Prochlorococcus marinus CUG1417: one gene and its partner. The protein of the gene in region 1 binds, or shares a complex with, the protein of each later gene. Links are inferred from orthologs where the notes say so. Each region holds a gene or a part of one and is shown on either strand. Other genes may lie near its edges.

Region 1 (7,531 bases):
CATTACCAAAAGTTGAAAGGGAATTTCAGAGTTACCTCTTTTCTCAATCACTTCAAGGTATTAAATCAACAGTTGAGGATCATGGAGGTGAATTACTTGGAGGCCATACTTTCGAGGCAAGAAGTTTAGTAAATAAACCTTATTCATTTGGAATAGATATTTCTTTAACAGTTCAAGGTATTTTAAAAAATGGAACAAAACCATGGCTTAAATCTGGAATGAATATTGGAGATATTCTAATGATGTCTAGACCTCTGGGCGTTGGGATTTACTTTGCCGGTCAAATGCAAAATATTAATATTCTAGGCAGTTCTTCTGAAGTAATTAATAATTTAGTAAAGAGTCAGCAATATTTGATTGATGAAATATATCTTTTTCAAAATCAATTTAAAGAATCATTAGTCAGCGCTGCGACTGACATTACTGGATATGGATTTATTGGACATCTTAAAGAAATGGTTGAATCATCTAATTTATATAGGCAAAGCAATAATCTTGAGCCACTAAAAGTTTTATTAGATTTATTTGCATTTAAAGCTTATCCTGGAGTATTTGATTTAATAAGAAAAGATGTTAAAAGTACTTTCTTTGAATCTAATAAAGAAATTTTTGACAAAATTTATAAAGTAAATAAGCAAAAAAGAATAATTCATTTTTTAAACGAAAATTCATTAGATCAAGAGACTTTTAAAGAGAGAATATCATTACTATTAGATCCTCAAACATGTGGACCCTTGTTGATTAGTTGCAATCGTAAATATGAAAATGTTCTAAAGGATAAATGGTACAAGGTTGGAGAGGTTGTAGAAATGTAATTAATTTCTATTTAATTTGTCAATTTCCAAATATCTTAATCTTTTGATTTCCTTGCCCATCTCCTCCCCTGAGTCCCATCCTTCTTTTTTTAATGTTTCTCCATCTTTTTTTGATTTTATGAATTTGTAAATAAATAACCACTTAAACAATTTACTCCAGTATTTTCCTCCATCACAAATTAATAATTTAACTGTCTCATCATTAAGGTTTCTGTCCTCAATAAATTCTGTCCAACTTGATGGAGAAAAATGATTGAAAGTTTTTTGGTTTGTATTTAATATCTTTTTGATATTTATATAATCTTCTAATATTTTTATCTCACTATTATTTACCAAAAATCTTTGACATGCTTTTTCTAAATTTTCTGAATCTTTTAATAAGTAAAGCATATGATTTCCCTTTAACTTCTTAATCCAATTTAGTCCTCTTAAAAATCTTTTATCGACTTTAATATTTTCATTTAAGATTGAGATAATTCCCCATTTATGAATTATCGAAATTACATTAGTCAAATTATCGTGTTTGCATATTTGAGCTAGTTCCATCCTTATTCTTATGCCGAGTGCAGGAGGGTAAATCATTTGCTGATGAGTTTCTGAACTTTTCCATGGCCACTGTCTAACTGTTTCTTGAGATTGTTTGAGGGAATTATTTGAGATATTGAAATCTAACCTTGAAGCATATTTTGCACATCTAATTAATCTACTTGGATCATCTGAAATACTTTTACTGTGAAGTAGGTTCAATTTCTTGCTTTTTATATCAGAAATTCCTCCATAAGGATCATAGATTTTCCTTGTCGAGACCTCAAATGCTATTGAATTTATCGTGAAATCTCTCCTTTTAAGATCATCCTCAAAAGTACTATTAGTTACTGTGGGATTTAAGCCTGGTGCAGAATAAGTCTCTTTTCTTGCAGAAGCAATATCAATTTTAAAGTCATTAATATTTATTTCTACGGTGTTGTATAAATTAAATTCCTTGATTAAACATATATCTACATTTACAACATTTTTTTTTATAAATTTTGCCAGAGAGATAGAGGAACCTTCAATCACAAGATCTATATCTACAGGTTTAGAAAAAGATTTTTTGTGGAATTTACTAATTAATAAATCTCTTAAATAACCGCCAACAAAAGCTACTTTAATATTGTTATTAGATTCAATGTATTTAGTAATAAGGTTATATAAATTAAATGGAGTTTTGATTAATTCTGTTTGGATGTAATCAGAGATATCGTTCATTAGTTTTAACTTACATAACGAATTGGAGCTAATCTGGGATCTAAAATTTTACTTCCTTTATCACCAAATTTTACTGCTAAAGATATTTTTTCCCCACTCCCAAAAATATGTATGATTTCACCTTTCCCAAATTTTGAGTGAATTAGCTTATCTCCAACTATCCAGCTTTTCCCTTTACGAGGTCCTGAATATAATTTCCTTACTGCATTTATTGGTTTGTTAACGAATTCATTTGGATTTTTTCTATCAACTCTTGTTAAACGCTCAAGATGCCAATCTCTTCTAATTGAAGCACCACCAGTTTGTGGTAATTCGCCATCCATTAAATCTTCAGGTATTTCCGAAAGAAATATTGAAGGAATTGTTGCTTCTCGCATTCCACCCCATAATCTTCTTTCTCTGGCATGACTCAAGAAAACTCTTTCTTTAGCTCTAGTAATACCTACGTAGCATAATCTTCTTTCCTCTTCCAGAAGTGAGGGAGTATCTATTGATCTATGGCTCGGGAAGAGACCTTGTTCTAGTCCAGTGATAAAAACATTTTGAAATTCTAAACCTTTACTATTATGCAGAGTCATGAGAGTTACAGAGTTAGGGTTATTTTTCTTTGTATCATTATCAGTTGTTAAGGCTGCTGTAGAAAGAAATCCCTCTACATCTCCACTTTCTGTTTCTTCTTCATATTGAGTGGCTGCATTAATTAGTTCTTGTAAGTTATTTCTTCTATCTTCAGATTCTTCAGTCCCACTAGAGAGCAAGTCACTTAAATAACCACTTTTTTCTAATATAAGTTGTAATAGTTGAGCGGGACCTGAATTTTCTAGGTAACACAGTAGATCATTCATAATTTCAGTAAATTTATTAATTCCTTTTGATGATCGGCCTATTGTTTCTTCAAGACTTTGCTTATCATTAAGAACCTCCCATAATGGGATATTTAACCTATTAGATAGTTCACTAAGTTTTTGAATAGTAGTCTTACCAATCCCTCTTCTAGGAACATTTATGATTCGTAAAAGACTAACGTTATCTGAAGAATTAACCAGAACTTTCAAATATGCTATTGCATCTTTAATCTCTCTTCTATCATAAAAACGTAATCCTCCAAAAATTGTATAAGGAATGCGCCACCTTACAAGAGATTCTTCTAATACTCTCGACTGAGCTCTGGTTCGATATAAAATTGCAAAATTTTTCCAAATTGGGTTTTGATTATAGTTATTGAGTGATTTTATTTTATTGGTAATTGCTTCTGCCTCGGAAATTTCATCATCACAGCTGAGTAATGTTAAAAGTTCCCCTTTTTCTTTGGTAGCCTTTAAAACTTTGTCAATTCTTTCAGAATTATTTTCAATTAGTGAGTTTGCAGCATCAAGGATATTGGAAGATGACCTATAATTTTCTTCTAATTTAATTAAAGATGATTTTGTATCGTCATTGATTGAAGTTTTAAAATCTTCTTGAAAACCAATTAAAATTCTGAAGTCAGCCGCTCTGAAACTATAAATACTTTGATCAGCATCCCCAACTACAAAAATTGACCGATCTTCCCAATTGAAGAATTTTTTTGGTTCAGTATTTCCAGCCGTAATTAATTTTATAAGTTCATATTGTGTTCTATTTGTATCTTGATATTCGTCAACTAAAATATGTTTAAATCTTTTGTGCCAGTAGTCTCTGACTATATCATTTTGCCTCAACAAGAACACAGGTAAAAGTAGAAGATCATCAAAGTCTAAAGAATTATTTTTTGAGAGCGAAATCCTATATCTCTTGTAGGCTTCTGCAACTGTTTTATCAAAATTATTATCTGCTTTTTCTAAAAGATCATTAGAAGTTAAGCATTGATTTTTAGCATTACTTATTAATCTTTTAATCTTTTTGGGATCATATCTTTTTGGGTCAAGATTCATATCTTGACTGATAATTTCTTTTACTAATGTTTGAGAATCTGTTTCATCATAAATTGAAAATTGTCTTGTCCATTTTAGGCCTTCTGGATCAGTGTATTTTTCAATATCGTATCTCAGAAGTCTTGAAAATAAAGAATGGAAAGTACCGATCCAAAGGTTCTGAAGCCTCTCTTGGTGAACGTTTGTTCTTAATTGATTTTGATCAATTTCTTTGAGAGTTGTCCAAGGCTGACCAAATTGATTAAAAGCTAATTCTTGGGCTAGAAGAACCTCTAATCTTGCTTTCATTTCTTTGGCAGCTTTGTTAGTAAAAGTGACTGCGAGAATGTTATAGGGATCTATAGAGTTACCCTCAATAAGGTTTGCAATTCTGTGAGTAAGAGCCTTAGTTTTTCCGCTACCTGCACCAGCTACAACTAATAGTGGTCCGTAAACATGTTTTACTGCTTGAAGTTGTTGATTGTTTAGGGACTTAAAAAGGAAATTGTTGGTTTGAGGCACTTTTGGAAATGTTTTTCAAAAATCAGACTTTACTATGAGATTCAGATTCCGTTTCTAGATCCTCTAACGTTTTTTTTAAATTGATAAGTTCATTATTGTTATTAATTATTTCTTCAAACTTATTTTGAGGCATCTTTAATTTCATACTTCTGTCTAGAATTTCTTTTTCCAATCTCTTTTTATATGAGGAAATAAGTTTCTTTGATAATTTTAAATCCTGTTGATCCAAAACTTTATAAAAAATGTAGTTTTATATTAGCGAAAAAAAAATTTTTTTTTTGAATTATTTCAACTATCACTTTGGAATGAAGTTATTAATTAAGAAGCGTTGCGTTAAGTTTGAAATTGTATTGTTTTTACTAGCTTTGTATTATTCTTAAGATCGGTCTTTAATTTTTAATAAAGGAATGTCAGTTTCAAAGAATAATCAACTATTGTCAGCCGATAAAAAATTAAATGATTTAAGCAATATAAAAGAATTTATTAATACTGCAAACTCAAGATTAGATGCAATAACCTCAATAACCAATAATTCACATGCAATCGCAGCAGACGCTGTAACAGCAATGATTTGCGAAAATCACGATTCACTTAATTCAAAAATTTCTTTAAATACAACTAACAAGATGTCCGTTTGTTTAAGAGATGGAGAAATAATCCTAAGGATTGTTGCTTATCTTTTAATTTCTAATGACGAATCAGTTTTAGAAAAAAGTTGTTTGATGGATCTTAAAAATACTTATCTTGCTCTTGGGGTACCTTTAAGAAATGCAAGAAGGGTTTTTGAATTAATGCGAGATGCAACTATCTCTGATTTGAATTCAACAGTTAATAATATGCGTGGAAACAAAAGCTTTCTTCCTAAATTAATATCTGAAACAGAGTTTCAATTTGAAAGGATAATTAATCTTTTAAACTAGCTAAATTCCTTATCTCTGAAGTATGGGACGTCTGTATAACTGAGTTATTTTCAAGATTTCTAATGGTAGAAAATCTGGATCTTACATGAGTGGATAAAAAAGAAATTCTTTCTTCGGAAACTGTTGATTTATAAATAGTTTTAATGTGTAAATTATTTTGTTCATCAACAAAATAATTGGATGATGAAATAAAGGATTCTGTATAACCTTTATTTCTTAAAACAATTCCTGATTTTTCATCTTCGGGTAAAAAAATCAGAATAGTTTCATCTCCCTCACGGATATCATTATTGTCCCAATCACTAATAGCTTGCCAGTTTATAGAAATAGCTATGCTCTCTAGGTTTAAACTGAATTTATAATTTTTAAAAATATTAACGACTTTTTTATTTTTTTTGTTGATATGTTTTATATGTATTTTACTAGTTGAGTTTTCAAATTCCTGAAAAGCTAAAGTGTGTGTACTTCTAATAGATTTCCACTCTCCTATACTTTTATCAATGAATTGATTAATTATTTTTAGATTCTTCGTCAAGTTTATCTTCTACAGAATGATTTTCTGCTTTTTGTATCATTCTTACCATTGAATCCACCATTAATCTCTTTGCAGAAGTTACTTTTAATCCAGAAGGAGTAGTTGATATTTGTTCTCCAGGGCGATCATATGAAGTTGGTCTAAATGGAGTCATCTAATGTCTCTAAAAAAATAATCGATTTCTATTCTTGCATGAATCATTATTTATATAGTTATTGTTTGCGAAAATGTCATATCTTTCTTCTTTGATTACAGAATTATCAACTGTTGTGTTACCTAGGCATTTTATTTTTTGCCAATCCTGAAATAGTCGCTAAAGCAAACATTCCTAATAGAGCAATCCCAAGAAATAATCCTGCTCCCTGACTAACTCCAGCTCCTACTGCGACAAGTATAGAGTCACTGATTAGAAGACTTATTATTAATGCAGGAGTAAATATTTTCCAGCGAGTTCCACCAATACCAATTGCGTAGCTTAGAAAATCAAAAAGGCCAGTCATGAGAAGACCTGTCATAAGAAAGAAATTTTCTTCTAGCTGGTTTTGATTAAAACTTTCAATCTTTTTCATTGCTTTCTGGCCGACTAAATTACGTACAGGAACCCGACCATAATTTCTTGCAATAAAGAAAGCAGCTTGGCAAAAAACAATATCAGAAAAGATTATTGTCATGTAACCTTTTTGAAATCCTAGTAATGAACCAGCTAGCAGAGAATAAGCTGAACTTGGAAGAGCGGGCAAAATAATACTTACTCCTCTAAGTATGAATATTCCAAAAGGTGCCCAAATTCCCATACTTTCTATTTTGTTTCTAAGAGGTTCAATCCCATAATTTTGGATTAAGTAAATCAATACGACGAATATTGCTATAAAAAAAACTATTGAGAGAAGTTTTTGTATTTTATTCATTATCTTTCTAATTAACTTATTGGAAGTAAGTTTTGAATTTAATATTTGATTGTATCTATAATAGAAATACTAATCAATAAAAAATTTTACAAATTTTTAATCTTATATTTAGTCTAGATAAAAGATTTTTGTATTTGACAAGTATTCATGGTTGATTCTAAGAATAAAGTTAGTTCAATATTTATTAGAAATAGCATTGGTTTAGTTCTGTCAATAATCGTTCCAATTTGTATTTTTATAAAACAAGCAAATGCTTTTCCTCATGAATGGGTGGGAGTCCCTAAAAGTGAATATGGAGAACAGTTGTGGGATAGACAAAGTATTAAAAGGAATGAGGATGGTTCTGTGAGAGTATTGAGTAAATATATTCCCAAAACAAAAAGTGAAATCACTAAAGATATTCTCTATACAATGGATATAAATTGTTTTGAAAAATCATTTAGAGATGTTGATGTCTCTATAGATGAAGTGAATAGTAATTTTAATGATTTAGCTGATTGGCAAGATCCAAATGGAGATGAATTGATTTTGGGTGTTATTGGTCAAGTCTGCAGAATAGAAAACTAACAAATCTAAAATTCTAAAAACAAAATAAAAAGTAAGTTTTTACTTTTTTAGAAAATATAAAACCCCTTCATAGAAGAGGTTTTAAAGGTGCCAGGACCCAGATTTGAACTGGGGACACGGCGAT
Region 2 (7,385 bases), on another replicon or contig:
GACTGGCAATGTCAATGCTTAGAGGAAAAATGGAGGAAGCAGGGGTATCTGATAGAACAACTATACAGACAGTTAATCCTAGAGATGTTGTAAAAGTGGGACAACATTTTTCTGTTGAATTTATTCGAAATACCCATTCTATTTGCGATAGCTTTTCGTTAGCAGTTACAACACCTGTTGGCACAATTATTTTCACGGGAGATTTTAAGTTTGATCATATGCCAGTAGATGGAGAGCAATTTGATATTGAAAGAATGGTGCATTACGGAGAGAAGGGTGTTTTATGCATGTTCAGTGATTCTACTAATGCCGAAGTTCCAGGTTTTTGTCCTTCTGAGAAGACTATCTATCCCTCTTTAGAAAAACATATTGCAGAGGCAAAAGAACGAGTTATCCTTACCACTTTTGCTAGTTCTGTCCATAGAGTGACAATGATCTTAGAATTGGCCATGAAACATGGAAGAAAGGTCGGTTTGTTAGGTAGATCGATGATAAATGTTATTGCTAAGGCAAGAGATATTGGTTATATGAAATGCCCAGATGATTTGTTTGTTCCTATCAAGCAAATTAGAGATTTGCCAGATAGGGAAACCTTATTATTGATGACGGGTAGCCAAGGAGAACCCCTAGCAGCGTTAAGCAGAATCTCTCGTGGTGAACATCAGCATGTTCGTCTTAAGACTACTGATACTGTAATATTTTCAGCCAGCCCAATTCCTGGTAATACTATTTCTGTTGTTAATACAATAGATAGATTAATGAAACTCGGAGCAAAGGTTGTTTATGGAAAGGGTGAGAATATTCATGTTTCTGGTCATGGTTTTCAAGAAGATCAAAAGTTAATGTTGGCACTCGCAAAACCTAAGTTTTTTGTTCCTGTTCATGGAGAACATAGAATGCTTGTTTGTCATGGGAAGAGTGCACAAACTATGGGGGTTCCAAAGGAAAATATCTTAATTATTGAAAATGGAGATGTAGTTGAGTTAACACCTAATTCTATTCAAAAGGGTGATCCTGTAAAAGCTGGTGTTGAACTGCTTGATAACTCACGAAATGGGATAGTAGATGCTCGAGTATTAAAGGAAAGGCAGCAATTAGCTGGGGATGGTGTAGTAACTGTTTTAGCTCCTATTAGTACAGATGGAAAGATGGTTGCGCCTCCTAGAGTTAATTTAAGAGGAGTTGTTACTACTGCAGAGCCAAGAAAAATGTCTATGTGGACAGAACGAGAAATAAGCTGGGTCTTAGAAAATAGATGGAAACAATTATCCAGACAAACTGGGCCGAATAATTTTGAGGTAGATTGGATTGGTGTACAAAGGGAAATTGAAAATGGTTTATCGAGAAGAATGAGAAGAGAATTACAAGTTGAACCACTTATTTTGTGTTTAGTTCAACCTGCTCCAAGTGGAACTCGTGCTTATATCCCAAAGATTACCGAAGAGCAAAATTTCTCCAATAGAAATAGAAATAATAATAATTTCCATAAGAAATCAAACAATAATCATCCTAATAGTTCAAATAACCCACAAAATACCCAAAAAAGTCCAAAAGTTTCACAGAATCCATCAGCTGAGACTGCTACAGAAGATTCATTTGAAGGTAGAACAAGAAGAAGAAGATCTGCTGTAACATCTTAACTTTTTTCAAAATTTATATAGTTTTTATCCCAAACAATTTTTAAAAACTCTTGCAGATTAATTTGACCTTTATTTTTTTCATAAATTGAAGTTGCTAATTTTGTCAGATTTTTAGAACTACATTGCTTTGCAGATATTTCTTTTAAAAATCTATTTAAAATTGTGCACCTCGCTTCAATACACATACCATTTAGGAGATTCCTATCGATACCCTTAACATCTTTACAATATAAATAAGCTAGTTCACTAAGATCATTACGTTCATTATTGTATTTGCTCATTTTTTGGGAAAAATTATTTATCCTTTCAGAACAACCAGGATAGATAACTTCTAAGGTAGGAATAATTTTTTTTCTTACTAAATTTCTTTTTAATTTAAGATCTGAATTTGTAGGATCTTCCCAGACTGGGATCTTCATATCATTGCAAAATTGTTTTGTATCTTCCCTACTGAAAATTAATATTGGTCTTATTAAATAAATTTGATTTTCTATTAATCTTTTACTCTCAATATTACTCAGACCTGCAAAATTGCTTCCTCTAGATAAATTGAGGATAAATGTTTCTGCATTATCACTACTCGTGTGACCAGTTAACAAATAAATATTATGTTTTTGCTTGTGTTTATTTAATAAAGTTTTGGCTCTTTCACATAATTTTTCATATCGCCATTCTCGTGCTTTTTCTTCTGAAGAAATACTTTCTTTATTTGCTTGATCAAAAGAGAATGAAATATTTTTATCTTCGCAATAATCTTTTAATTCAAGAGCATATAGTGATGATTTTTCGTGCCACTGATGATCACCATGCCAAACACTAATAGACCAATTATGTAGTTTTTTTAGGTCATTAATTAGGGTTAATAAGGCCATTGAGTCTTGACCCCCCGATACACTTATTAAAATATTGGATCCTTTGGGAATAAATATTTTTTTGGTAAGAATCTCCTTATGAAGCTGATGATGCCATGATGACCAATTTTTCTGACTTAATTTTTTATCAGTCATTTTGTGTTGCTCAGATAATATTTTTTAAAAAATGCACTGTTTTACTAAAACAATGTCACAATCGGGTAATAAATTCATTAAGTAAATGAGTCTGATTAATCTTTTGCCACAAAAAATCAAAGAAGAGTTAAGAAGCAAATCCTTACTCAAAGTTATTTCAGGATTGAATAATTTCGATGTTCAGTCTGTGAAAATAATTGTTGAGGCTGCTTCATTAGGAGGGGCAGATCTTGTCGATATTGCTTGTAAACCTGAACTCGTTGATTTAGCACTTAAGAATTCAACACTACCCGTTTGTGTTAGTTCAGTAGTGCCTAGATCTTTTCAAGATTGTGTAAAAGCAGGAGCATCATTAATTGAGATAGGAAATTACGATACTTTTTATGAAAAAGGCATTTATTTTTCAGATAAAAAAGTTTTAAACATTACAAAAGAGACGAGGGATTTATTGCCTAATTTTCCTTTATCAGTAACTGTTCCTCATACTATGCCTATTGATAAACAAGTTGATCTTGCTGTAAAGCTAGTGGAAGAAGGCGTTGATATTATTCAAACAGAAGGTGGTACTAGTTCTGCTCCTTACTCTCCAGGGATTCAAGGTTTTTTTGAAAAATCAGTACCAACTCTTGCAGCTACCTATGCTATTCATCAAGAATTTAAGAAACAATCTCTGAATATACCAATCATGAGTGCCTCTGGATTAAGCCAAGTAACTTGTCCACTAGCAATATCTTCTGGAGCCTCAGCAGTTGGCGTTGGATCTGTGGTTAATAAATTAGATGATTTAATATCAATGATTGCGGTTGTTAGGGGCTTAAAAGAATCTTTGAAAAATTCAATAATTGGAGAAAAAATTTCTTAGTATAGCAACATCCTTTAGCTACTAGCTTGATGAACCACTATAAGCTTCAAGCTCCTTACGAACCAAATGGAGATCAACCAGAAGCTATTAAAAAATTAGTTAAAGGCGTAAATAATGGTAAACAGTTTCAGACTCTTTTAGGAGCTACTGGAACTGGTAAAACATTTACCATTGCCAATGTAATTCAACAAACAGGAAGACCAGCACTTGTTTTAGCCCATAACAAAACGTTGGCTGCACAACTATGTAATGAATTAAGGGAATTTTTTCCAAAAAATGCAGTTGAGTACTTCATTTCTTACTACGATTACTATCAACCAGAAGCTTATGTACCTGTAAGTGATACTTACATAGCCAAAACTGCTTCAATTAATGAAGAAATAGATATGCTTAGGCATTCTGCAACACGCTCATTATTTGAAAGAAAAGATGTAATTGTTGTAGCCTCAATAAGTTGTATTTATGGTCTTGGTATACCGAGTGAGTATTTAAAAGCTGCAGTTAAATTTGAAGTGGGAAAATCAATAAATCTACGTTCTTCTTTGAGGTCTCTTGTTGAAAATCAATATACTAGAAATGATATTGAAATTACTAGAGGTAGATTCAGAATTAAAGGTGATGTTTTAGAAATCGGTCCAGCTTATGAAGATAGATTAATAAGAATTGAGTTATTTGGTGATGAAGTCGAGGCTATTAGATATGTTGACCCTACTACAGGAGAAATACTTGAAAGTTTAGAACAAGTTAGCGTTTACCCAGCGAAGCATTTTGTGACTCCAAAAGAAAGACTTGAGAGTGCAATAAGTGCAATTAGAAGTGAATTAAAAACTCAACTCGATAAATTTACATACGAAGGAAAATTATTAGAGGCTCAACGTCTAGAACAACGTACAAAATATGATTTAGAAATGCTTAAAGAGGTTGGTTATTGTAATGGAGTTGAGAATTATGCTCGTCATTTATCAGGGAGGGAGGAAGGTTCACCACCAGAATGCTTAATAGATTACTTTCCCAAAGATTGGTTGTTGGTAGTTGATGAGAGTCATGTAACATGTCCTCAACTTCATGCGATGTACAATGGTGATCAATCTAGAAAAAAAGTGTTAATAGATCATGGTTTTAGATTGCCAAGTGCTGCAGATAATAGACCTTTAAAATGTGAAGAGTTTTGGGAAAAATCAAAACAGACATTATTTATAAGTGCAACTCCTGGTCAATGGGAATTAGATCAATGTGAAGGTGAATTTATTGAGCAAGTTATAAGACCAACTGGGGTATTAGACCCGGTAATTGATGTAAGACCTAGTGAAGGCCAAATAGAAGATCTGTTATCTGAAATAAGAATTCGAGCTGAAAAGAATCAAAGAGTGCTTGTGACGACACTTACTAAGAGAATGGCTGAAGATCTAACTGATTTTTTATCTGAAAATAAAGTAAGAGTTAGATATTTGCATTCCGAAATCCACTCAATTGAGAGAATTGAAATTATTCAAGACCTTAGAATGGGCGAATATGATGTTTTGGTAGGAGTTAATTTATTAAGAGAGGGACTAGATCTTCCAGAAGTATCTTTAGTCGCCATTTTAGATGCTGATAAAGAAGGTTTTCTGAGAGCTGAAAGGTCATTGATTCAAACAATAGGTAGAGCTGCCCGACATGTTGAAGGTGTTGCCTTGCTTTATGCAGATAACTTCACAGATTCAATGAAAAGAGCAATATCTGAAACTGATCGAAGAAGAACTATTCAAAAAAAATATAACCAAATCAATGGTATTACTCCAAAACCTGCAGGCAAAAAAATAGAAAATTCAATATTATCTTTTCTAGAACTTTCCAGAAAACTAGATGCTGGTGGTTTATCTAAAGATTTAATAAATATAGTTAATAACAAAACTGACGCAATTCTCAATTCCAGTGATAATCAATGTTTGCTCGAAGAATTGCCTGACTTAATAGAAAAGTTAGAAATTAAAATGAAAGACGCTGCAAAAGAGTTAAATTTTGAAGAAGCAGCAAATTTGAGGGATAGAATCAAAAAATTAAGACAAAAATTGGCAAGAAACAATTAAAAAGAACTTATTTTTCTAATTCGAAATGATTATGAATCGCATGAACTGCTTTGTCACAATCTTTTTCTAAGACAATACACGAAGTCCTAATTTCACTAGTGGCAATCATTTCAATATTGATATTTTGGTTAGCCAGTGCTCTAAATATTTTTCCAGCAGTTCCAACTTTAAATGCCATTCCCGCTCCAACAGTACTTACTTTGGCTATTGCAGGACCATCTTCAATGTATGAACCGGGTAATTTCTTTGTTAAGACCTCAAAAACCAAGTTAGCTTTTTCTCTATCCTGCTTATTCATTGTAAGACTAATATCCTTAGTTTTTAGAGAGGAAATTCTTTCAGACTGCACGATCGTATCGAAAAGTAAATTATTTTCAGCTAATGCTAAACATATTGATGCTGCTACACCTGGACGATCAGGTAGTTTTCGAAAACTTACTTGAACTTGGTTTTTATCTAATGCAATCCCTCTCACTTCAGGTAGATCTTGTTTTTCGTTGATGGGATTAATAAATATTTGTGTATCGGATAACTTAAATTTCTCAGAAATAAATCTAATAGCTTTTGGTATATTATTAATTTCAATTACGCAGCTGACTTTAATTTCACTAGTAGCTATTAATCTGACATTTATATTTGCTTGAGATAAAGTATCAAATAAATCGGCCGAAACACTTGGTCTACCCATAATGCCTGCTCCTTGAATACTCAATTTAGTCATGTTTGTTTTTAAATTGTATTCTCCTCCTAATTGACTAGTTATAAGTTCACATTGTTCTGCAGTTTTTTTAACTTCTAATTCACTAACAGTAAATGTAATATCGTTATTATTTCCATCATTTGTAGCTTGTATGATTAAATCTACATTAATACTTGCTTCTGATAGTTTTTCAAATATTTGTGCAGCAATCCCAGGCCTATCAGGAATGTTTGAGAGACTGAATATTGCTTGGTTTTCTAATATTTCAAGACTATTGACTGTTTTTGTTAATTCTAAGCTTCCTCTTTTTAGCGGGAGAGGTTGGATTTGACTCGCCAGGAGAGTACCATTTGAGTCACTTTGGCTTGATTTGACGCACAATTTAATTCCATAATTGCGAGCAATTTCTACTGCTCTTGGATGCAGAACTGAAGCACCAACGCTTGCAAGCTCAAGCATTTCTTCACAGCTAATTTCTTCTAAGAGTTTTGCATTAGGTACAATTCTTGGATCAGTAGTAAGAACCCCTGGAACATCTGTATAAATTTCGCAAGTTTCAGCTCCTAAAGCTGTTGATAATGCTACAGCGGAGGTATCTGAACCACCTCTACCAAGAGTTGTAATTTCCATTGATCCCGTATGACTTAATGATGTTCCTTGAAATCCAGCAACGACAACTACAAAACCTTGGTTTATATAGTTCTGGATTCTCTCTGTTTTAATATCGAGAATTCTCGCTTTCCCATGTATTGATTCAGTAATGATTCCAACCTGGCTACCGGTCATTGAAATTGCAGGTATTCCGCATTCGTTTAATGCCATTGATAGAAGAGCTATGGTTACTTGCTCTCCAGTTGAGAGAAGCATATCCAATTCTCTTCGATTGGGATTTTTACTAATTGATTTCGCTAAACAATTTAAATCGTCTGTGGTTTGCCCCATTGCAGATACAACCACGACAATTTCGTTTCCTGCCTCTTTACTTTGACAAATGCTACTTGCAATATTTTGAATTTTTTTAATATCACCGACAGAAGTACCGCCAAATTTTTTTACTAGTAAAGCCATATTTAAATCATAATGTAAATTTTTAAACTTATAATTTGG

What was found. The genes of interacting proteins can lie anywhere in the genome.
Region 2: the proteins of HA140_RS01635 (region 1) and uvrB are in contact, whole or in part, in a crystal structure (PDB 7EGT), measured with the Thermus thermophilus proteins. The link is inferred for Prochlorococcus marinus CUG1417 from one-to-one orthologs. Residues at the interface, in WP_096412145.1 of Thermus thermophilus: His654, Arg656, Phe657, Gln666, Asp668, Glu669, Lys680, Arg681, Leu682, Ser683, Lys685, Tyr686, Ala687; in WP_096411307.1 of Thermus thermophilus: Glu23, Leu25, Arg26, Asp27, Gly28, Glu29, Arg30, Phe31, Arg55, Glu326, Asp327, Phe328, Glu379, Ser382, Gln383, His398, Gly400, Arg401.

Annotation. Positions count from the first base shown.
Region 1 is NZ_JAAORN010000001.1:298,310-305,840, forward strand. What follows is about bases 1,774-4,857. They hold HA140_RS01635 (UvrD-helicase domain-containing protein), read right to left. Parts: upstream 4,478-4,857; coding sequence 2,069-4,477; downstream 1,774-2,068. Other genes in these bases: HA140_RS01630 (CCA tRNA nucleotidyltransferase), read right to left, coding at 1,774-2,063; HA140_RS01640 (hypothetical protein), read right to left, coding at 4,500-4,706. Also shown: selenide, water dikinase SelD, read left to right, coding at 1-815; more of HA140_RS01630, read right to left, coding at 816-1,773; HA140_RS01645 (R-phycoerythrin subunit beta), read left to right, coding at 4,885-5,397; HA140_RS01650 (phycobiliprotein lyase), read right to left, coding at 5,381-5,932; HA140_RS01655 (hypothetical protein), read right to left, coding at 5,907-6,086; HA140_RS01660 (TVP38/TMEM64 family protein), read right to left, coding at 6,205-6,840; HA140_RS01665 (hypothetical protein), read left to right, coding at 6,988-7,407. UniProt on the Escherichia coli protein: A helicase with DNA-dependent ATPase activity. Unwinds DNA duplexes with 3'-5' polarity. Translocates on single-stranded DNA with 3'-5' polarity. Initiates unwinding more efficiently from a nicked substrate than double-stranded DNA.
Region 2 is NZ_JAAORN010000002.1:529,507-536,891, reverse strand. What follows is about bases 3,121-6,058. They hold uvrB (excinuclease ABC subunit UvrB), read left to right. Parts: upstream 3,121-3,538; coding sequence 3,539-5,578; downstream 5,579-6,058. Other genes in these bases: HA140_RS09005 (aspartate kinase), read right to left, coding at 5,586-6,058; HA140_RS09015 (DUF561 domain-containing protein), read left to right, coding at 3,121-3,509. Also shown: HA140_RS09025 (ribonuclease J), read left to right, coding at 1-1,640; tRNA lysidine(34) synthetase TilS, read right to left, coding at 1,637-2,647; more of HA140_RS09015, read left to right, coding at 2,733-3,120; more of HA140_RS09005, read right to left, coding at 6,059-7,346. UniProt on the Escherichia coli protein: The UvrABC repair system catalyzes the recognition and processing of DNA lesions. A damage recognition complex composed of 2 UvrA and 2 UvrB subunits scans DNA for abnormalities.